3 regions of the Oleiphilus sp. HI0132 genome follow, and region 1 is predicted to be linked to each of the others. Evidence: predicted binding sites of a transcription regulator. Region 1 holds the regulator's gene; each other region holds the start of a gene.

Region 1 (7,916 bases):
TGTTATCGGCGTGAGGATGACTCTCGATGCCTGTTCTGAGCGAGTCGTACATTGATAGAAGGTCTGAGCAGCTTTACCTTCATGTGAAATCATCTGTCGAGGCCGATTGGGCCAGTCGGTCTTCAATGGCTGATTAACTTCGCCACTTTCATCTTCCATAAAGCCATAAACCAAGGCTTCATAGCGCTTTTTGACTTCTCTGTCATGAAACTGCCTACTAAGCTCCCTGTGGGAATCCGCATCAAGCGCCAAGACCATCAAGCCCGAGGTTGCGCAATCCAAACGATGAACCACCCTGATAGTGGGAAATTGGTCTTGTAAGCGGCTCAGCAAGCAATCAGCTTTGTCGGGGCCTCTGCCCGGAACTGATAGCAAACCGGAGGGCTTATTAACCACCACAAGCTGTTCATCTGAATAAACAATCTCGATTTGAAAATCTGGACGCATTGGCTACAACTACCTAGTGACATTACTTTGATTTCATCAGAGCACTGCTGAAACTCCAAGCGAGCTATTATACACTGCCTACAACCCTATTAAGCCCTATAAATTTCTTAGACGATATTCTGATCAGGAGCGAATCTTCACATGAAGGGAAATATGTTTACCGGCTTTGGCTATCTGGCTCAAGGTTTCAAGATCATTTGCCAGCCCGGCTTTCGCCTATTTTTACTGGTTCCTTTAACCGTAAATATCATCTTGTTTACGCTGCTCATCATGTGGGCATATAGCCTAGTAGACGGTTGGATGGCGACCTTATTGTCTTGGGTCCCAGAATGGCTAGGATTCATGGAGTGGTTATTCTGGGGAATCTACTTCTTAGCCATCTTAATGACGCTGTTTTATGGCTTTATTGCCGCCGCGAATTTAATCGGCGCTCCTTTTTATGGCTACCTGGCAGAACTCACTGAAAAGCACTTAAGCGGCCAAGATAAAGGTGAAGACTTCTCATGGAGCGAGCTACTGGCAATGGTTCCCAGAACCATCATGCGAGAACTCCAAAAGCTTGTTTATTATATCCCGCGGGTGCTAGTGCTATTGGTTTTAGGCTTAATCCCCGGCTTGAATGTGATTATTGCTGTTATCTGGATTATTTTCTCAGCCTGGATGATGGCCATTCAATATATCGACTACCCGGCAGATAATAATAAGATGAGCTTCCCCGATATGAAAAACTACCTGGCTAGCCATCGTCTGACATCACTAGGTTTTGGGCTGGTAACGTTTGGGGCAACGCTTCTGCCTATCGTGAATTTTCTGGCACTGCCCGCTGCGGTGTGTGGCGCGGTCGCATTTTGGGTAAACGAAGAAAGATCTTTAGGCAATATCAATATGAACTTTGAAGCAGAGGCGCAGAAAAAGCTATCCAAGTAAATGCAGATAGCTCATCAAGATGCATTTGCTAGCGCTTTCTGTTCATTAGCCGAGCTACTGGAAACCATTATCGATGCCGGGAAGTGACAAATAAACTCACTGCCTATGCCTTCTTCACTATGGATTTCCAGCTCGGCATTATGATTGATCAATACATGCTTCACGATCGCTAAGCCCAAGCCTGAGCCGCCACTTGAGTGGTCTCTGCTGGGGTCCGTTCGATAGAAGCGTTCCGTCAAGTGAGGGATGTGAACGGAATCAAAACCTTCACCGGTATCACGCACACAAAAGTGAGCACCTTCTTCATCCAGCCACCAGCTGATGTCGATATCACCACCGGTGGGCGTATACTTAACTGCATTAAACGCAAGGTTTGAGAAGGCGCTATAAAGCTGACGAGAGTCACCGGTAAATAAACAGGGTTTGGTGCTTTCAAAGTCCAAACGAATATTCTGATTTTTGTCAGCGCTAAAGGCTCGTGCGTCGCGGTAGACTTCTTGTAGTACCGGTTCGATATCGATCGCTTGAGTATTACTAGGCAGGCCTTCAGTTTCATACTTGGCGAGTAACAAGAGGTCACTAATCAGGCTTTCCATCCGTTTCGTTTGCTCTTGCATTGAATTTAAGGCTCTTCGCCACTTCTTAGGTGTATCTTCAGCATCCTGGAAGGTTTCGATATAACCTCTAATAACCGTCAATGGCGTTCTCATATCATGAGAAACATTGCTAACGAAGTCACGCCGCATCTGTTCAAGTCGCTGCACACGCGTCACATCTTGCGCGAAAACCAAGCGGTCATCTTTGCCAAACAAAGTGATATGTACTTGCAAAGTTGCACTTTTATTTAAAGGTGAACGTAGCTCTAAAGGTTCGTCGTAATTCTTGCTTTCAAAATATCGCTTAAAGGAAGGGTCTCTAAGCAAATTTGTTATCAGCTGACCTCTATCTGACTCTCGTTTAAAGCCAAGTACTGTACTTGCAGAGTCATTCCACCAGTCCATCGCACCTTCAGAGTTAGTCATGACGACAGCCTCTTTTAGTGCATTGGTAGATAATTGGACACGAGCAATCATTGACCGCAAGTTTTCTTGAGTAATGCGATTTTGATATTGAATTTGATATAGACCGTCAAACAGATCGCCCCATAAACCATGGCTTTCGGGAATTGCTTGGTCTTCTTGTACACTGTAAAGCCAACGATGCAGCTTAACAGCCTGGCTGATTGTCCAGGCTAAGTAGGCAAAGCAGCCAATCGCGAGAACCCACGCTAATTCCCCAATCAGCAGGCCAAGTACCAGCAAGCCAATCACAGCCCAAAAAAGGGAGTATAAGTGACCGATGATTCGTTTGTGCATAACCTTATGCTCCAGCACAGGAAGACAGATTCATTCTCTGATTCAATAGTTTGCCATTAAAACGCAAACGGTACAGAGAGTGTGCACCCTTCGTCAATGATCGAAGTCATGTGCATGAAAAATCGAGCTCCTTGCCACCTTTCTTATTTTATAACAAAGTTACCAATGCTCAAGCGCTATGCAGCACCTTGAGCAGAAAAACGATAGCCAGTACCTCGAACAGTTTGAACCAGGTATTCATGCCTTTCACCTAATGCCTTGCGAAGGCGCCGAATATGAACATCAACGGTTCGATCTTCAACATAGACATTGCCACCCCAAACTTGATCAAGTAGCTGGGAACGGCTATAAACGCGGTCTTGATGCGTCATAAAGAACTGCAGTAGCTTAAACTCAGTTGGCCCCATGCTCAGCAAATTATTGTGAGCGGTAACGCGATGACAAACTGGGTCAAGTACCAATCCATCTATTTCGATTTCACTTTCGACACCCGCAGGCGTCGCACGACGAAGTACAGCTTTAAGACGAGCAACCAATTCACGAGGAGAAAAAGGCTTAGTAATATAGTCGTCGGCACCGACTTCCAAACCCTGTACTTTATTATCCTCTTCGGTTTTAGCTGTCAGCATAATAATAGGGATATCACTGGTCGCTTCATTGCGTTTCAAGCGTCTTGCCAATTCAATTCCGCTAGTGCCTGGCAACATCCAATCAAGTAAAATCATATCGGGACGTTGATCCACAATAGCAATAAATGCATCCTGCGCATTTGAAGCTTCGATACAATTGTAATCAGCCATTTCTAAAGCAACAGCAATCATTTCTCTGATTGATGCTTCATCATCAACAATTAATACGGTTTTTTCTGACATAGTACTTACTCCAAAAATCAAACTGTATTAAAACGGCAAGCTGTTACAGTTTTATGACACTACACTGTAAGCCTATGCTGAGAACCTAATGAGCGCTCCTTTTTGCGAAGTTTTACAATTCACCTGACATAAAAGTCTAGAAACAGTCCCAGGAATAAAACCATACCCACCCAGTTATTGTTCAAAAACGCCTTAAAGCACTCATCTCTGTCACGATGGCGAATCAAGTGCTGCTGATATACAAATAGTACCGACGCAACGACAATACTCAGAAAGTAAAACTGCCCCATTTCAAGCTGTTCACCTAACAAGCTCAGCGTCAATATCACCAAAACCTGCAAAAATGCGATAATCGCCCGATCAGCCGAACCAAATAAGATGGCCGTGGATTTAACGCCGATTTTGATATCATCATCCCTATCGACCATGGCATACATCGTATCATAAGCAACGGTCCACAAGACTGTTGCCATATAGATCAACCAGATATGCGCAGGCAGTTCATTCACTTGCGCGGCATAAGCCATAGGAACGGACCAGGCAAATGCAGCACCTAAGACCACCTGTGGTAAATAAGTATAGCGCTTCATGAAGGGATAAGCAGAAGCAAGTGCGAGTGCACCAAATGAAAGGTAAATTGTCAGTTCATTGGTAAACAAAACCAGGATGAAAGACAACAGACATAAAACGGCGAAAAAGATCAAAGCCTGTTTTGCACTCACCCGCCCCGTCACCAGAGGGCGAGCTTCAGTGCGCTTTACATGACCGTCTATTTTTCTATCCGCAAAGTCATTGATTACGCAGCCTGCCGAGCGCATGAAAACAGAGCCGGCGATAAAAATAGCTAACACATCCATAGCTGGTATGCCCTCGGCAGCAAACCATAATGCCCAAAGCGTTGGCCACAAAACCAGATAAATACCTATAGGCTTATCCAACCTCGCAAGCCTTACGTAGTCCATTGCAACACTTGCAAACGCGGGTTTACTCTGAGTATTCATATGCCTATTTCTCTCGTTTGCTTGCCTCAAATACCCGAGGCATAAATAGTTCGCTCACCAGCAATGGTTTCTGACGAAGAAAAAATACCGAGCGCCGCCCAAATACGGGTTCTTTAAACTGTTTCACCAAGGAGACACTTTCAAGCTTACTACGCGTCATAACTCTGGATTTAAACAGAAATGCGCCTAAAGGCTTATCTCCCAAATACTGAAGCTGTCTTTCATAACCACTTAGCGTTGTTTTCGGAATAATACTGCGCGCTATCACCCATACTTCTCCGAAACAAAGCAGCTCAACTTCCCTGACCAGCGCTTTCTGACGCTCTCTCACTTTTAGTATCCGCCTCTCCTCAAGACTTGGTACAGCCCAGCCTTGATAAGTGACACGCACACTAAAGTTATTATTTGATGCTTCGATAAGCCTCTTGGTAAGTGAACCTTGATCAAAGACCCAGGAACCATATTGTTTAGGCACTTTCCAGTCGGGTATCCGCCGAGCGGCTGGCTTTAGCATCACATGCCCTTAACTGCGTAAATACCCGGCGCATTCCGCCAATAGCCTTGATAATCCATACCAAAACCAAAAACAAAACGATCCTCAACATTTAAACAAGTATAGTCAGCGAGCAGATCCTTGGTCGCCTTTCTGTCATGTTGCTTATCCAATAAAACCGTCGTCAGAACACGCGCTGCACCTTGCTGCCGACAATAATCCTGTACATGTAAGAGGGTATGCCCTTCATCAAGGATATCATCAACCAGAAGAACGGTTCGGCCCGACAGTGCTTTTACCGGCTTAGCCAGCCAGTCCAAGCGGCTGCCAGAGGTTTCATTCCCATATCGGGTAGCGTGTAAATAATCCAGCTCTAGTGGAAAATTCAAATGAGCGAGTAAGTGACCACAGTACACCAAACCGCCATTCATAATTGAAATAACCAGAGGGTTGTCGGTCGCTAAGTCTTGCTCAATATCTTTGGCTGTCTTTTCAATTGCATCACTTAGCTCAGACATATCGATTAGGCAGTCGGCCTCATTAAAGACTTTCTGGGCTTCGACGGTTTTGGTATTGGACATAGATCTTCCTGATAAAATGGCTGTGCAGATTATATCTGTGAGCCTGCCTGGCCGCAAAGTTACTATCGCTGAAATAGTGAAAGATTTGTGCTGATCGAGCTGATTCGGTAAATTAGCCCGCTAAGTGAATGAGGCAACATTTATTCTCTAAACTAGAATCTTCTCTTCGCATAAGCAAGCGGGCGCTAGTGTAAACCAGAGAGGCATGTTTGTATGCATTCGAAAGGCAAGTAACATTTTGATAATACAGGTATAAAGAATGAAGAAGTGGCAATGCGTAGTCTGCGGATTAATTTATGATGAGAGCGAAGGCTGGCCTGATGATGGCATCGAAGCGGGCACCTCATGGGAAGATGTACCCGAAGACTGGCTTTGCCCTGACTGTGGTGTAGGCAAAGAAGACTTTGAAATGGTAGAGATTTAACATGAATACTTCACCTATCGTTGTCATTGGTAGTGGCTTGGCCGGATATAATCTTGTTAAGGAGGTTCGCAAGCTGGACCAGGAAAGCGAGATTATTGTGATCACTCAGGATGACGCACACTCTTATTCCAAGCCTATGCTCTCGACAGCACTTGCCAAAGGCAAGCAGGCTGATGAGCTATCAATGGCCGACCCGGGAAAGTTCGCGGCACAGCACAATATTTCAATCAGAAATCATACGAGTGTTGACCGAATCGATACTTCTGCCAAAGCAATCCTGATAGGTGAAGAACGCTTAGACTACAGCAAGCTAGTGCTTGCTTGTGGTGCTCAGGTCAATAAGCTCAGTTTTCCCGGAAGTGAGCTTGAGAAAGTCGTTTCAATCAATGACCTAATGGACTACCGCCGTTTTCGTTCTTTGTTAGGCGAAAACTGCTCAGAAAGCCAGAACCATGTACTGATCATGGGTGCCGGCTTAATCGGCTGTGAATACGCGAATGACTTATTGGCAAGCGGTTATAAGGTAACTATCGTTGACCCTTCAAAATCAGCCTTAAACAGTTTGATTCCTGAAGAGGCCGGACAAGCGCTTATCGAAGGCCTTAGTGATGCAGGTTGTCAGTTTGAAATGCAAGCTCATGTAAGCGAAATCACTGAACAAGGAAATGGTTTGCTTGCTCGTTTAAGTAATGGCCAAGAACTTGAGTGTGCCTTGGTTATTTCTGCCGTCGGCCTGAAAGCCAATATACAAATTGCTCAAGACTCGGGGATTGAATGCCAGCAAGGGATTGTCACCAACGCCTTGCTACAAACTAGTGCAGAAGATGTCTACGCCTTAGGTGACTGCGCAGAGATCGAAGGGCAGGTCAGACTCTACGTGCTGCCACTAATGACCTGCGCACGCACCTTAGCGAAGACTCTGACCGGCACACCGAGCCAGGTAAGCTTCGGCATCATGCCGATAGCAACTAAAACACCCGCCTGCCCCGTCGTCGTTTGCCCACCTGCCAGTGCTTCAGGCCAATGGCGCTTCGAACAAGATGGCCTGAATATTTGTGGTCGTCATTATAACGAGCAAGACTGTTTGGATGGTTTTGTACTAACTGGGCAACGCTGTGTTGAAAAACAAGCGCTAGTTAAAGAGCTCAGTAGTCTTTAAGCTAAAGACTCCCTGAATTAGGCGCTTTGTTTAAAACTCAACAAAGCGCGATTAATAAAGTGAGTCATGATCATGCAAGACGTACTACAACAACTCATCGATGTCCTTCAACTTAAGCAACTCAACAACTTAGTCTTTGAAGGTTGCAGCGAAGATTTGGGCTTCAAAAATGTATTCGGTGGACAGGTCTGTGGTCAAGCACTGATGGCGGCTTATCAAACAGTCGATCAACTCAGCGCTCACTCAATGCATGGCTACTTTTTACGCCCAGGGGATCATTCTCTACCAATTCAGTACGAAGTGCAGATTATTCGAGACGGTAGTTCTTTCGCAACACGGCGAGTCATTGCCCGGCAAGACGACAAAGAGATTTTTACCCTCAACGCTTCGTTTCAAAAAGATGAAGCGGGTTCAGAACACCAGTTTGATATGCCCGAAAGCAAGTCGCCAGAAGAACTGGCTTCCGAGCTGGAAATACGTCGTCGCTTTAAGCACCTGATACCTGAAAAACTTAGGGAGCAGTTCACCCGCGATAAACCAATCGAAATCAGACCAGTTAAGCCAATTGACTATACCAACCCGGATATTCGTCCACCCTATAAGCAAAATTGGTTTAGAGCGGTGGCATCAGTCCCCAATGATCTATCATTACACCAT
Region 2 (7,916 bases), on a different contig from region 1:
TTGCTTCAGTGTAGCTAGGTCTCTTGTTAGAAAGGTGTCTGAGCTTTCCTCTCCGCTCTTGCTGTCAGCCTTGTGGCTTGTATAAAGAACTTCCCAGCCAATTACACTGTCCGGTCTTTTGGCGACTAGCTTGATATTTACTACGCCTGGATTTAAAAGCAAGTAGTGTTCGAGAGTGCGATTGACTGGCTCAGACTCAGTGATGCCTCCTTGCACATAGGCTTGAATGGCATAGTGCTTGCCCAGGGAAACTAAGTCTTGGGCACTTCTTTGAAATATGGATTGATAGCTCGACTCAAGCATCTCAGCTTCGTGCTCAAGCTCCTGTAGGTTCTTTTTCTTTATTTGGGCGATATGATCCAGATACACAGAAATACTGATGATGGTGCCGACAATGAGTGTTAAAGAGAATGTAACTGAGGGGATTAGTAGACTTATAGGGCGCTTCGCACGTTCAGTTTTTGAAGTTCTGATATGTTGATGTGTAAGAGGGGGTGTTTCGCGGGGGCCGCTATCTGTTGATGAGGTGGCGGTGTTGAAAATTAGGCTGCGAGTTATGCCTGCTAGCATAGAAAGGTAAGCAACAATTTTCAGTATATGAGCGATATTGAAATGGTTATCGAAAAGTTGCGTAGAGCCGAATGCCACATGCAGTTGGGTTAGGCACTCTGGAATGCAGCTTAATAAAAACGCCAGGCTGACGGGGTCGCGTTCTTTCTGAAACCAGGTCCAGAACAATGTGGCGGCTAATAAGTATGTCGCTAGTGGAAGGATGTCATAGGGGCGGCTTATCAATTCGCCAGGGAAAGTGGTTTGCGGTAGGTTTTCGCTCACCGAGGCTAGATAAACACTTACGAAGGCCGAACCAACAAAAAAACTATCGCTAAAGGAAGTAGCTTTAGATGCTTGTACAGGGGGGGTTATTGCTGTGATACAAAGCCCATAAGCTTAGTGCCGCCCCAAGGTCATGATTGAAGCATTGAAAAGGCGGGAAAGCGCCCAGGTAAAAGGAATAAAATCAGTGTTCTGGGCTTGAGCATCGATCACTCTTGCTGATGCCAAGGTATGAAAAATGTCGATCGATGCTGCCGAGAGCAATGCAAGCCCCATGATAGGGAGTGTAATATTACGATGATAGTAGTAATGAACAAACGCAAAGATAGCGCCGATACAGGCAATAGAAATTGCGCTCCATTCGAGAATGGTATGTAGGATAGCTCCCTGCAGCGCTTCCAGCATCGAGCTTTGTGTTGTCACTATATCGACTTTTGTCGGCGCAGCGCCAAAGTCAATTCCTAGCATATTAGGTAAAAAAGGTAGAGTGCAGAGAAAAAATAGCCCAATAGTCAGTTTTTTGGGAGACGTCATTCAAACTTCCGAAATATGGTGACGTGGTGCGATGGCATTAAAGAAGTATAGTAGAAATGTCTTCAAGTTCACGTCAGTATGCAAATAATAGGAAAGTCGCTATGCTTTGGTTACACTGAACAAATGGATAGTCTTGGTATGCTTTTGTTTTTTGGGTGCAACTAGCCAAATTGGGTTTAGATGAATTATGAGCGAACAAGCAAAAGCGCTGATTACCGAAATATTTGATGCAGCTTGTGTTAAGCAGTTTGAAAGCTTGGGCTGTCAAATAGAAGTAACGGATAGAAGTTCATATTCCCGAGAAGTGATGGCTTCGTATATTACGGCAGGCTCTGAAGACCTGACAATTTCTTTGCTATTAAAAACACCGCGTTTACTATTAGCGTAAACTATGCCGATAGTTGATGTAGATAGAATTGGTGACCCAAGTTTTCAAGAAGATTGGAATTGTGAATTGGCCAACCGTTTTCTAGGTAGAATAAAAAATAGCTTGGTGCAGCATAATTGTCGGTTGGCTATCGGTTTGCCCGAGGTGATGAGTAAGTCAGATATGAAACACTTTCACTGCGATGGTGAAGAGATTGTTCGTCACTTTTCCATTAGCAGTGAAATAACCGATAGCGTGATGGACTGCCACCTATACGTAGACTTCCACAACGATGCTCTTTATTTAACTGAAGGCCGTCGACCAGTTGAGGACCAAGGTAACGAGGGCGACTTGGTAATCCTGTAGCGCCTAGCTATTGGGCCAAAACGAACGTTATAAATCGTCCCACCACTCTTTAAGCTCTGCCTCTAAACGCTTTTTCTCCTGATGATCTTCAATTGCTCTTCTTGCTTGGGAGCGGCGCTTTGCACGATCTTTTTTCTTTGATTCGCTTTGCTTTTGATGAAGTTCGTGAGCGATATCCATAAAGTCTACATGGATGGCTTCCAGAGAATTTTCTTGCTCAAAAGTGCTCGGGTTCTGAGATTCATGTGCTTGCATAGTGTGTCTCCTAACTGGCATCGATAAAGTTTCGAAATGTTTACTGTTTTGCATCTCACCTTATTTGGAGCTCAGGCTAGCTTTTGGGTGTGACAGTTTTGTGAAGCAAAAATGACGATTTAGACAAAAATATGGGCTTGTGAAGTAGGTCGCTTGGATGATAGTTTTGCCCGCATTTGAGCTTCTTTGTCAGTACGCTGATGGCAAGAGCTGCTCGTCAAGATCGATGATTTAGGAGAATATAACGTGCCCGTCGCCAGCCTAGCCGTCCTGTTTGCGCTGTACTTTTCTCAAGGCCTTCCTTCGGGAGTGCTAGCTCATGCTTTTCCGGCCATTATGCGAGACCAGGGCGTGTCGCTGGAATATATCGGACTGATCAAACTCCTTGCCTTGCCATGGGCTTTAAAGTTTATTTGGGCTCCCTATGTTGATCGTATCGGTTGGGCTCGTATAGGCGTGCATCGAACCTGGATAGTAGCGATGCAGTTATTGCTTGTCGGATTGCTCTTATTAGCTTCTATGTCTAACTATGAAAGCTTGTTTGGCCCCTTGATTGTTATTTTTCTCATCGGAATTCTACTGGTGAATACCTCGGCCGCGACTCAGGATATTGCAACCGACGGTTTGGCTGTGAAAGTTCTAGCAGAGCGTTTCAGGGGAATCGGAAACAGTGTCCAGGTAACAGGTTTTAAGTTGGGAATGATTTTAAGTGGTAGCGGCTTGTTACTAGGGATAGACCACTTTGGTTGGAGTCTGAGTATGCAGCTTATGGCCTTGTTGTTAGTTCTACTAATGTTGCCAATCTTCACTGGAGCTATCCCTGTTTACCCAAAGGTGACCAATAACTTTGATGCAGGTGTTGCTGATAAAGGCATGGCTAGGGCATTGCCTCTAACTGTCTACAAGGGCTTTTTTAAGCGTTCAAATATGCTTGCTTGGGTATTGGTGCTAATCACCTATAAACTGGCAGACTCCTTAGGCTCGGTAATGATCAAGCCCTTGCTGATCGATAGTGGCTTCTCGCTAGGGGACTTGGCAACGATCACTTTATGGTCTTCTATTGCGGGTTTGCTGGGGGCTGCTTTAGGCGGGTATTTATACCTTCGTCTGGGGGCAAAGAATATGATGCTTATTGCTGGCTTGGCCCAGGCTGTGGGAATTGCTCTCTATACGCTAGTGGACCTGCACTGGGTTGGGATTCTTGGGGTCTATGGTCTAAGTATATTCGAGCAAGCAGTCGACGGCATGTCTACAGTAGCCCTTTTCTCGCTGATGATGGCGCAATGTCGTTCCGGACATGAAGGTGCAGACTTTACCGTTCAGGCCAGTATTCAAGTCTTGGTCTCTGGTTTGGCGGCGGCTCTGGGAGGTCTCTTGGCTGGCATGTTGGGGTATTTTTCTACCTTTGTTGTTGCGGGCGCTGTTGGCTTAGTCAGCTTAGTGTTTGTGTTTCATTATTTTCGACAAAAATGATTGATGAAGTTCACACAATAATCGTATAAAATGGCGCTTTTTTGAACGATCAAATTCTGTTCACTCTATATGGCTCATTACAAGAGTTGAAGAATGACTAGGGAATGACCGTTTTGAGGCTTATTTTTTCCTGAATGATAGAGGCGATGAATGTTTACTCGTGATATGACTATAGCTGGCTTTGATGATGAAATAGCAAATGCAATTACTGCTGAAGCAACGCGTCAAGAAGAACACATTGAACTGATTGCATCAGAAAACTACACCAGCCCTCGCGTGATGGAGGCTCAAGGTTCTGCATTAACGAATAAGTATGCTGAAGGCTATCCGGGTAAGCGTTACTACGGTGGTTGTGAGCATGTTGACGTGGTTGAGCAGCTAGCGATTGATCGTGCTAAAGAGTTGTTTGGTGCTGACTACGCAAACGTTCAACCTCATTCAGGTTCGCAAGCCAATGCTGCTGTTTATATGGCGCTTTGCTCTCCCGGCGATACGGTATTGGGAATGAGCTTGGCTCACGGCGGTCACTTGACGCATGGTGCGTCAGTAAGCTTTTCCGGTCGTATCTATAACGCCGTGCAGTACGGTTTGAATGAGCAAACGGGTGAAATCGACTACGATCAGGTTGAAGCGCTTGCTCGTGAACATAAGCCAAAGATGATTGTTGCAGGTTTTTCTGCCTACTCTCGTATTGTTGATTGGCAGCGTTTTCGTGATATTGCTGATGAAGTCGGTGCATTCTTATTCGTAGACATGGCGCATATTGCCGGTTTGGTTGCGGCGGGTGTTTATCCTAGCCCAGTTGGCATCGCTGATGTAGTAACGTCTACTACTCACAAAACCTTGGGTGGTCCCCGTGGCGGTATCATTCTGGCGAAGGCAAATGAAGCGCTAGAGAAGAAATTAAACTTTGCTGTATTCCCTGAAAGCCAGGGCGGCCCTTTGATGCATGTAATAGCTGCTAAAGCGGTGTGCTTTAAAGAAGCTATGTCAGATGAGTACAAGTCTTACCAGTCTCAAGTTGTTGAGAATGCCAAGGCGATGGTTGCAGTTTTCCAGGAGCGTGGCTTTGATGTGGTATCAAATGGCACTGACGATCACTTGTTCCTGCTAGATTTGATCAGCAAAGATATCACGGGTAAAGATGCTGACGCTGCACTAGGCAAAGCGAATATTACAGTGAATAAAAATGCAGTACCTAACGACCCACGCTCACCTTTTGTGACCAGTGGCTTGCGTATCGGTACGCCAGCGGTAACCCGTCGTGGCTTTAAGGCTGCCGAGTGTCAGCAACTAGCGGGCTGGATGTGTGACGTAATTGACGCTTTGGTTAAAGATGCTGAAGATACGACTGCTATTGAAAGTGTTAAGAAGGACGTTATCGACCTTTGTGCTCGCTTCCCAGTATACGCATAAATAGTTAACCCGGTGCGGTGATGAGGCGTTTCCTCATTTCTGCACCTTTGGCCTGCCAGCTGTTAGTGGTTTAGTTGGCTTGCTGCTCTGAATTGGCCTTTCTTCTGAATCAAAAGGTTTTTTGATGCATTGTCCTTTCTGTAGTGCGACGGATACAAAAGTTATCGACTCTCGACTGGTTGCCGATGGCGGCCAGGTTCGCCGTCGCCGTGAATGCCTGTCTTGTAAAGAACGCTTTACTACCTTTGAAACTGCTGAGCTGGTGATGCCGAGAGTGGTTAAGCAGGATGGCACTCGTCAACCTTTTGATGAGGACAAGCTCAACAGAGGCTTCACCAAGGCTTTGGAAAAGCGCCCCGTCAGTATTGAGGCGATTGAAAGCGCGATCAATAACATTAAGGCCCGATTGAGAGCAACAGGCGAGAGAGAGCTAAAAGCGATTGCTATTGGTGAAGAAGTGATGAAAGAGCTGCGTCGCCTGGATGAGGTGGCTTATGTTCGTTTTGCCTCTGTCTATCGTAGTTTCCAGGATATCAATGAATTTAAGGAAGAAGTTGATCGGCTAGCTCGTTCTGAGAATACCAAAAATGACGCTTAGTGCTTTCTCAATAGATGACGCTCACTATATGGCTGAAGCTTTGCGCTTGGCCAATAAAGGGGTGTATACAACCCAGCCAAACCCACGGGTAGGTTGTGTCTTGGTGAGGGGCGGTCAAATTGTGGGGCGTGGTTGGCATAAGAAGGCCGGAACAGGGCATGCAGAGGTAAACGCCCTCGCTGAAGCGGGAGGACTCGCGCAAGGTTCGACAGCTTACGTTACTTTGGAACCCTGCAGCCACTTTGGTCGAACACCTCCCTGTGCTAAAGCCTTAATTGATGCTCAAGTATCTGAGGTGGTTGCTGCGATGCTGGATCCGAATCCTGAGGTGTCAGGTCGAGGCTTTAAACTTCTGGAGGATGCGGGAATAAAAGTACGCTATGGCTTGATGGAAGCTGAGGCGCGGGCACTTAATCAAGGCTTTATTAAGCGAATGGAAACTGGTTTGCCTTATCTTCGGATTAAAATGGCGACCAGTGTTGATGGTCGTACCGCCATGGAGTCCGGGGAAAGTCAGTGGATAACTGGCCCGGCTGCACGTTCTGACGTACAGCGTTTGCGTGCCCGAAGCTCTGCTATTATTAGTGGCATTGGTACCATTCTTCATGATGATGCAGCCCTAACGGTTAGAGCTAGTGAACTGGGTCTTGATCCTGAATGGTCCCGAGAAATTGAAAAAATTCAGCCTTTGCGTGTCATTCTTGATCGTCAGGCTCGCTTGCCTAAGACTGCTCGACTATTAGAACAGGAAACGCCTATATTGTGGTGTGTTTCAGAGGCCAGTGAGCTAAGCCAGGAAGCGCAGGAGGTGTCTCAGCTTGGTTTTGTTGATGTGCTTCGCTTGTCTTCTGCATCAAGTTCAAATGATGCGCATAGTGAGCTGCAAGAAGTGATGTCCAAATTAGCTGAGCTTCAGTGCAATGAGGTGTTACTAGAGGCTGGAGCCTTGTTAGCGGGAAGCATTATTGAACAGGGTTTGTGGGACGAACTCTTGGTTTACATGGCGCCAAAATTATTAGGAAGTAAAGCTCGACCGCTTGCTGAACTTGGTTTAGATAAAATGTCTGAGAGTATTGATCTGGACTTAAAAGACTTGAGGCTGGTTGGTCAGGACATTCGAATGATTTATATGCCGGCTGAAGTGTCAGGCTCTCGCTAGCGTAAAGGATTGGATAAGCGATGTTTACAGGAATTATTGAAGCGCTTGGTGTGATCGAGCGATCAGAATCAAAAGGGCGAGACCTTGTTTTAACTATTTCGACAGGCAATTTGGATCTGTCGGACGTAAAGCTAGGCGATAGTATTGCGGTAAATGGCGTATGCTTAACGGTAGTAACTTTGAACTCAAAAGGGTTTACTGCAGACGTATCGGCAGAGTCCTTGGTGCATACTAATCTCAAAGAGTTTCAAGCGGGTACGAAGGTTAATTTAGAGAAAGCGCTGACTTTATCGACACGTTTAGGTGGCCATTTGGTAAGTGGTCATGTTGATGGTGTGGGTCAAGTGCTTGCCAGAAAGCAGGATGGACGCTCGATTCGTTTTGATATTCGTAGTCCAGAAGAAATTCGCCGCTATATTGCAAACAAAGGCTCGGTAACGGTTGATGGGGTTAGCCTCACGGTAACCGGGCTGTTAGCAGAAGGCTTTTCGCTGAATATTGTGCCACACACGGCAGGCGAAACGACTATCGACGCTTATCAGGTTGGCCAATCAGTTCATATAGAGGTTGATTTGATGGCTCGTTATGCTGAGCGCCTATTACAGGTAGGCTCTTCTGATGTCACTGAACAGAAAACGGAAGGCAACTTGGATAAGGCCTTTCTGGCACAAAATGGTTTTTTAAGATAAACCTTTTACACTGTATTAAATAATAGGCAGCGTTTCACCTTCGATATCGCTGCCTTTTAAGATGAATAACACTGGGGAGGCTCAATGGAGCTCAACACCGTAGAAGAATTAGTTGAAGATATCCGTCAAGGCAAAATGGTTATATTGATGGATGATGAAGATCGTGAGAACGAGGGCGATCTAGTGATTGCGGCTGAACAGGTTCGTCCGGAAGATATTAACTTT
Region 3 (7,916 bases), on a different contig from region 1:
TGGCTAACAAAAATCAAAGTGCCATCAAAGTTTTTAAGCGCTTCGTTCAGAGCTTCAATGGCTTCCATATCCATGTGGTTGGTCGGCTCATCCATAATCAGAATATTTAGGTCCTGCATCATTAACTTGCCAAACAACAAGCGGTTTTTCTCACCACCTGAGCAGACTTTGGCTTTCTTGTTAACGTCATCTTCGGTAAAGAGCATTCGACCTAACATACCGCGAACCATTAAATCGTTATGCTTTGCAGTACGCCACTGAGACATCCAGTCAAAGAGGTTTAGGTCACTGTCGAAATCTTTCGTGCTGTCCTGCGGGCAGTAGCCTAATACGGCATTTTCAGCCCACTTTACTTCACCCGTATTGGCTTGAATCTCATTCATCAAACAACGTAAGAAAGTTGACTTCCCCACCCCGTTCTCACCAATCACCGCAAGCTTTGCGCCCGCTTCTAGAATCAGGTCACCACCCGAGAAGAGTGTCTCACCGTCAAAGCCATGACCTAAGTCTTCCAGCACCAAGGCTTGGCGATGCAATTTCTTATCTTGCTTGAAACTAATGGAAGGTGTTAAACGGCTAGACGATTTGACTTCATCTAGCGTTATCTTATCTAGCTTTTTAGCACGAGAGCTGGCTTGTTTAGCTTTCGACGCATTGGCTGAAAAGCGGTTAACAAAGGCTTGAAGCTCATCAATTTCGGCACTCTTTTTAGCATTCTCGGCAAATAGTTGCTCACGTATTAGTGTTGAGGCTGCCGTAAAGGCTTCATAGTTGCCCGGGTAAATACGTAACTCGCCATAATCGATATCCGCCATATGCGTGCACACAGAATTCAAGAAATGGCGATCGTGCGAGATGATAATCATCGTACATTTTCGCTCATTCAAAACCGTACCGAGCCACTCAATGGTATGAATGTCCAGGTTGTTGGTCGGTTCGTCCAAAAGCAAAATATCAGGGTTCGCGAACAAAGCCTGAGCTAATAACACTCTTAACTTCCAACCTGGTGCAACTTGTGCCATCAAACCAAAGTGGAATTCTTCAGCAATACCCGCTGATAGTAATATTTCCCCGGCTCGACTCTCCGCACTGTAGCCGTCCATCTCCGCAAATTGCGTTTCCAATTCAGCGACCTTCATGCCATCTTCTTCAGACATTTCAGGTAGGCTGTAGATACGATCACGCTCTTGTTTCACTTTCCACAGCTCAACATCACCCATGATCACTGCATCGACAACGCTGTACTCTTCGAAGGCAAACTGATCCTGGCTTAGTACACCGACCTTTTCACCTGGTGTTATAGAAACGTTACCGGACGTTGGTGTTAACTCACCACTCAGGATTTTCATAAAGGTTGATTTACCGCAACCATTAGCCCCGATTAAACCATAGCGATTACCGTTACCAAATTTAGCTGAAATGTTCTCGAACAAAGGTTCAGCACCAAACTGCATGGTGATATTAGCGGTAGAAATCAAGAGAGCGTCCTAGGTATTTGAAGGTGAGAGGCTCAGCTTGAATGTCTTTCAATCGGTTTTAGCAAAGAGTGACAGAAGCTTAAGCACAAAGGGGCGCGAACTATAAAGACTTGGGGCTAGAAAGTCGAGACAAATTGACTATAAAACATACAAGACTGTCGAAGTAAGCCTGGCCGTTACTCCTGTTCTGCATCCACACCATAATGTCTACGCATAAGGTAGGCATAAGCTGTAGTAAATGCGGCTTCTTGCATCACTTTCAGGCCTGTTTCTTCAAAAGGTACCGGGATAGGGTTTTTCTTAACAGCTGCTTTGATATCAACTGGGGTTATCAAGCGAACATCGACTCCATCAATCAGTTCAATTGCAGCCTCCATTTTGAAACCAATCGCACCACCGGCAAACTTACCTTTTGTCGGTCTCTCTCGAATAATTACGGTATCTATTTGATAGTCTGTCATCAGTTTGGCAAACGTAGCCTGAAAGTACTTTAGACTATGGCTCTTCTCTAGCGTCACTTTTCTTACGCGACAGTCAGGGATATCGAATATCTCATCATCCATGGACAAGAGACAAATAATCGCATCACTACCCTTTAATTCAACACCACATACTTTCATAACTAAATCTCAATATTAGGAATGGCTGCATTGTAGGTAAATCTGCACGCTAATGAAATGATCAATAGCTGTTGGCGTATAGATTTCATGACAGATCAAGTAAAGCCCGGAATTAAACAGCCTAGCGGTGTCATATATCAAGTTCAAGATAAAGCCGCTACACTGCACGCCATTTTCCCACTATCAATAATCGAGATATCCATGAGCTTTCAAACCCTAGGTCTTTCCCCTCAATTATTGACTCATCTGCTTGAGCTCGGCTACCTTGACGCAACGCCTATCCAACAAGCAGCTATTCCTGAAGTTCTCGCCGGCCACGATGTGATGGCTGGGGCACAAACCGGTACGGGCAAAACCGCAGCCTTTGCCCTTCCCATTATTCAAAAACTTATTGATGCTCAAAACACCCTTAAGCCAATTAATGACAACATTGAAGAAAGCTCCTGCCAGTCACCCAAAGCCTTAGTATTAACACCTACACGAGAATTAGCACTACAAGTATTCAATAGCATAAATACTTACAGCCACAACACAAATATTCAGTCAGCTATCGCCTATGGCGGCGTTAGCTTGAACCCACAAATACAAGCTATCAAAAAGGGGGTGAGTATTGTGGTGGCTACACCTGGACGTTTACTCGACTTGCTCATGAAGGAGTGTATCGACTTAAATCACATTGAGTTCCTAGTATTTGATGAAGCAGACCGTATGCTAGACATGGGTTTCATTAATGATATAAATCGTATTTTGAGGGGCATGCCTAAACAGCGGCAAACCCTGCTATTCTCTGCAACCTTCGATCAGGCTATTTTCGATCTGAGCAAAAAATTATTAAAAGACCCCAAGCTCATTGAAGTCGATGCTCGCAATACCGCCGCTAAGAAAGTTGAACAAATGGTCTACACCGTCGACAAGGATCGCAAGCGCGAATTAACGTCTTACTTAATTGGCTCTAAAAATTGGCAGCAGGTACTCATCTTTACACGCACCAAGCAAGCCGCTGACGAGCTCTCCAAAGAAATGATCAAGGATGGGCTCAAGACGGCAGCTATTCATGGTGACAAGTCTCAAGGCGCTCGTGAGCGTGCACTGGAAGACTTCAAGCAAAACAAACTACGCGCCTTAGTTGCAACGGATGTCGCTGCTCGAGGGCTGGATATTGACCAGCTCAAGTATGTCATCAATTACGAACTACCTTACGTTGCGGAGGATTATATTCATCGCATAGGGCGCACCGGCAGAGCTGGCCAAGAAGGCCTGGCAATATCGTTGTTAAGCTTAGGTGAAGAGTATTTACTAGAAGAAATTGAAGCCGTGCTTGATGAACGTTTGCCGCAACAGTGGTTACCCGGCTATGAACCTGATTTAACAAAAGAAGTTAAAACATCGAAAAAGAATTCCCGCACCGCTCAGAAGAAACGTCGAAAAGATAGAGCGTACGGTAAGAAACGAAAGTAAGAGGAAAAAGGAGCTGTGTCAAAACCTAGCGTTGAGATAAACCGCTAGTCGCTTTGATGTTCTAACACAGCTTATTAGGAAAGGCCTTGCCTAAATAAGATAAGTAACTGGTAGTTATTTAACCGTGACCACTGGTCACAAGTCAAGTTAGAAGTGCTAAAAAGAGGCCAAATGGGGAGAAAAGGTTTATCCCATCTGTGGGATGATATAAAAAACGCGTACCAACTTATCCCCTACACAGGAAACAGTTCAATACGCGTCTTTTTCGCAATGCGATATTACATCGCAATGATCAAGGCTTAGACTTTCTGCAACCAGCCAAACTTATCTTCTGCCTTACCCCATTGAATATCATTTAGTGCCTGGCGAAGTTTTAAGGTGGTTTCACCTGCCTCACCAGAACCTACTGTAATTTCTTCATCATTATGAATTAAGGTGCCAACAGGCGTTAATACTGCGGCAGTACCAGAAAGCGCGGCTTCGGTACCTGGCTTTTGTGCGCGTTCAATCAATTCACTTACCGTGAAATCACGTTCGCTCACGGTCATTCCCATATCGCGGGCAATCGTTAATATTGAGTCACGAGTAATGCCGTGTAAGAAAGAACTATCCAAGGCCTTAGTTATGATCTCGTTTCCATCAATCAGAATGAAGTTTGCTGCACCGGTTTCCTGTACATCACCATTCGGGCAGAAAAGCACTTGATCAGCATTGTTAGTGTTGCGTGCACGAGCAATTGGGCCTAATGCACTGGCATAGTTACCACCACTCTTAATCATTCCCATATGAGGAGCACAACGCATACCGTCTTCTTCTAGCAATAGCCTTAAGGGCTTAACGCCACCAGAAAAGTAATCACCTACGGGTGATAACAAAACATATAGAAGCGACGTCGCAGAAGAGACCGCGGCTTTTCCAATGCTTGGTTCCGTGCCGATATGAGTCGGACGAATATACATAGAACCTGGCGCTTCAGGTACGTCTTCTACATAAAGTCCGACGATTTCTTTAATCATATCGCCTAATTGTTCTTTGTTAATTTCGGGTAGGAATAATAAATCTGTACTCTGGGCCATACGCTGAACATTGGCATCCATACGAAAAATATTAATGCTGCCATCTTTATGCTTAAATGCTTTCAAGCCTTCAAAGCATGTACTGGAATAATGCAAGACATGGGCACCCGGGTGTAATTCCAGTTTATCGGATGAAATGATACTTGAAGAGGTCCAAGAATTGTTTTCGTAGCTTGCCAGTGCCATTTTAGGCATGAAAACGGTTCCAAATGCGGCCATTACTATTCCTAAGTCTGTAAATGGAAGCCTTGAAATAAGCTTCCGGAATCAATTTTGCTCGGTGTGAATTGCTTATCGCAGCGATATTTTTCAGCAGACTGCACTCAATTCATAAAATTCTGCCTAGTATAAACTACCTAGATCGCCAATCAATGACGATATATCAATAAAGTTGCAAGTATGGCCATTCAAAAAAGCTCTACCCACCCAACAAGATGAGTATGCCCTAAGCTGGAGGCCACACACCCAGGAATCCAAGCTAAATGTCAAAGTCATGGTAGAATGTCGGCATAAACATTACACTGCCCACAGTTTAAACTCTCTAGCGCAAACGGCGCTCACCCAAGCAGGACTTCCGATGAAAAAAACTTATCAATTAGCTCACCCAAAAATCAAAGTGCCTCGCGTTGTCGACTCAGTAAAACATGACATCAGAAAGTTTCTCAAAAAGGAACGTAAGAAGCCTCTACCTTCTGGCACTAAATATTGGGGTTTTGATTGTAAGTTTGGTCAATCAGAAGAAGCGGCTGTGGAAATTCAGCTGCCCTCTTTGATGAGCCATATCGATGAACTGGTTGCGAATAACATTATGACTATCTACGTGGAAATCACTGCTAAAGCCGTTTCACCTGATGGCAATTCGATTCAACAGGAATATTAGACAGTAAACCCTAAGGCAGCGTGACTCAAAGGTAAAAAGAAATGATGAACACCAAGATATATAAAGCCGTCCACGGGCTTGCAGAAAAGCTAATGGCAGCAGCGAAAAAAGATGACCAAGAAACCTTTGATTCGCTCTACTCTGAACTCAAGGCGATCTGTCTAGATAATGAAGATACAGATAAGGATCACCCTGTTCAATGGGAAACATTAGCTGACTTTTCAGAAGACTTAAGCGATGCGATAGCCATTTATGAAAAGGCCCTAAAGAAGTCTGTCGATATTAATTCAAAAGACCATATGTCTTCAGTGGCATACTCAATGGCGACCTTGCAGGTCGAGCTCGGCCAGACTGAGGAAGCAATCAAAAACCTGCAAAACGCTAAAGTTAGCGCCAATAAAATTGAAGATGACTCACTTAAACGAGAGATCAACGAATTACTTGATTCCTTAGCAAGCCCGATGGAATAAGCATAACCGGGCACACTTTATTCGCCCTTAAGATAGTTTCAATAAGTACTTTTGTGGCGACACCCAGAACTCTACTGTTCTGGCAAAGCCCCTAAGTCATCAAACCATCATCCTTTTGTCACCAAACTGTCACTTCAAACATGAATAGTTTGTACATAAATTGTACAAATCCAAGTATGTATTGATATGACAAAAATCAAGGTGAGCATTGTTACTGAAACCTACTACCCTGAAGTAAATGGCGTTGCCAATACCTTGAAGTACTGGGTTGAAGGACTTCAAAATAAGGGTATCTACACTCAAATCATCAGACCCAAGCAGAATCCTGATGATGCCTCAGTGGAAAGTGATCAATGCGAGACCTATACAGTTGCCGGACTTCCTATACCGAGATACAAGGAGCTCAAGTTTGGCCTACCTTGTAAAAGGAAGCTAGTAAGTCTATGGAAGAAATCTCCACCTTCTGCTATTTATGTCGCGACCGAAGGCCCCCTTGGTCTTTCAGCTGTTCGTGCAGCTAAGAAACTGAATATTCCTATACTTAGCGGCTTCCATACTAATTTCCAGTCCTACAGTAAGTACTACGGCCTAGGGTTTCTCGAACCTTTAATATTTGGCTTCCTGAGGTATTTTCACAACCAGACACGTGGAACGATCGTGCCTACGAAAAAACAGCAGGAATGGCTAAGTCGAAAAGGGTTTGAAAATGTCAGTGTGCTCAGTCGCGGAATCGATTCTTCGCGGTTTACACCAAGTAAACGCTGTTCTCGCCTTCGTGAAAGATGGCATGTGACAGATGGGCAAGTCGTTTGCCTCTATGTCGGCCGAGTTGCAGGAGAAAAAAATATTGCCTTGGCTATCAAGGCCTATGAGAACGTCACCGCCACTCATCCGGACTGTGTTTTCGTCGTCGTTGGTGATGGCCCCTTAAGAAAAACCTTGGAAAGTGAACACCCTGGCATCCGTTTCGTTGGAATGAAAACGGGTGAAGAGCTAGCCAAGTATTATGCCTCAGCAGACCTTTTTCTATTTCCAAGCAAAACCGACACCTTTGGTAATGTTGTGACTGAAGCAATGGCAAGCAGGCTGGGTATCGTTGCATTTAATGACGCCGCTGCGAAGGAACACTTAAGCCATGGCAATTCGGCATATATCGCAGATTTAGACAATGACGAAGCATTCATTCAATTGACTCTGGAAGCAATCGCAAACTCATGTGAGCTGGAAAAAATTCGTGAAAATGCCTATCAATTGGCACAAACAATTACCTGGAACAATATCGTCAATCAGTTCGTCAAAAAGTTACTCGAAAAGCCACCCTTAAGGCTAGGAGATGAGACACATGAATCCTCTCAAAACATCAACAGCATTTAATAAGCTCAATAGCTGGGATATTGCAGCTTGCCTGTACCTTAATCATTTTTGTCGCACTAAAACGGTTAACACCTTCTTTGCAATAATCAGCCGCTTAGGGGATGGTGTTTTCTGGTATAGTCTCGCGCTTGTCCTGCCAATCTTATATGGTGAAGAAGGTCTACTTTTATCAGGGTTGATGATAACGGCGGGCGGTGCTTGCCTACTGATCTATAAGCAACTTAAAAAGAAACTAGTAAGAGAACGACCATTTATCCGCTCAAAAGATGTCTATAAAGGCTGCGCACCTTTAGATCAATACAGCTTTCCTTCTGGACACACAATGCACGCGGCCTGCTTCTCGACTGTTGTGCTATGGCACCTGCCAGAGTTCGCTGTATTATTGGTACCCTTCTCTATTCTAATTGCCCTCTCGAGAATGGTACTCGGCCTTCACTATCCGACAGATGTATTGTGTGGCGCGGGATTAGGTATATTGCTGGCATCAATTGCAAACTACTTAAGCCCAGTACTTTTCTATGCCTAGCATAGAAAGCCTTTGCCTTATTCCTGCCAAATAG

Evidence for each region. The regulator PhoB, encoded in region 1, activates phosphate uptake and scavenging genes when phosphate is short. The targets are predictions, from matches to a motif close to TGTCATANNNNTGTCANA.
Region 2: a site for PhoB is predicted at 2,445-2,462, ahead of A3766_RS24175 (PA3496 family putative envelope integrity protein). Genes of this name have one in related genera too.
Region 3: a site for PhoB is predicted at 6,099-6,116, ahead of A3766_RS28515 (glycosyltransferase family 1 protein). Genes of this name have one in related genera too.

The regions. Positions count from the first base shown of each region.
Region 1 is NZ_LWGJ01001514.1:8,509-16,424, reverse strand. Features, by position in the region: gene A3766_RS23375 (RluA family pseudouridine synthase) at 1-447, opposite strand, end outside; gene cysZ (sulfate transporter CysZ) at 589-1,374, shown strand; gene phoR (phosphate regulon sensor histidine kinase PhoR) at 1,389-2,729, opposite strand; gene phoB (phosphate regulon transcriptional regulator PhoB) at 2,906-3,601, opposite strand; gene ubiA (4-hydroxybenzoate octaprenyltransferase) at 3,721-4,602, opposite strand; gene A3766_RS23350 (chorismate lyase) at 4,607-5,116, opposite strand; gene A3766_RS23345 (hypoxanthine-guanine phosphoribosyltransferase) at 5,116-5,676, opposite strand; gene A3766_RS23340 (rubredoxin) at 5,936-6,100, shown strand; gene A3766_RS23335 (FAD-dependent oxidoreductase) at 6,102-7,259, shown strand; gene A3766_RS23330 (acyl-CoA thioesterase II) at 7,332-7,916, shown strand, end outside.
Region 2 is NZ_LWGJ01001569.1:16,436-24,351, forward strand. Features, by position in the region: gene A3766_RS24155 (response regulator) at 1-834, opposite strand, end outside; gene A3766_RS24160 (MASE3 domain-containing protein) at 949-1,368, opposite strand; gene A3766_RS24165 (hypothetical protein) at 1,556-1,756, shown strand; gene A3766_RS24170 (hypothetical protein) at 1,760-2,101, shown strand; gene A3766_RS24175 (PA3496 family putative envelope integrity protein) at 2,129-2,356, opposite strand; gene A3766_RS24180 (MFS transporter) at 2,603-3,829, shown strand; gene glyA (serine hydroxymethyltransferase) at 3,980-5,245, shown strand; gene nrdR (transcriptional regulator NrdR) at 5,370-5,843, shown strand; gene ribD (bifunctional diaminohydroxyphosphoribosylaminopyrimidine deaminase/5-amino-6-(5-phosphoribosylamino)uracil reductase RibD) at 5,833-7,002, shown strand; gene A3766_RS24200 (riboflavin synthase) at 7,023-7,691, shown strand; gene ribBA (bifunctional 3,4-dihydroxy-2-butanone-4-phosphate synthase/GTP cyclohydrolase II) at 7,776-7,916, shown strand, end outside.
Region 3 is NZ_LWGJ01001891.1:1,175-9,090, reverse strand. Features, by position in the region: gene A3766_RS28545 (ABC-F family ATPase) at 1-1,478, opposite strand, end outside; gene A3766_RS28540 (DUF3010 family protein) at 1,655-2,098, opposite strand; gene A3766_RS28535 (DEAD/DEAH box helicase) at 2,300-3,556, shown strand; gene A3766_RS28530 (branched-chain amino acid aminotransferase) at 3,856-4,851, opposite strand; gene A3766_RS28525 (DUF6172 family protein) at 5,210-5,512, shown strand; gene A3766_RS28520 (tetratricopeptide repeat protein) at 5,554-5,982, shown strand; gene A3766_RS28515 (glycosyltransferase family 1 protein) at 6,169-7,356, shown strand; gene A3766_RS28510 (phosphatase PAP2 family protein) at 7,325-7,882, shown strand; gene A3766_RS28505 (nucleoside triphosphate pyrophosphatase) at 7,900-7,916, opposite strand, start outside.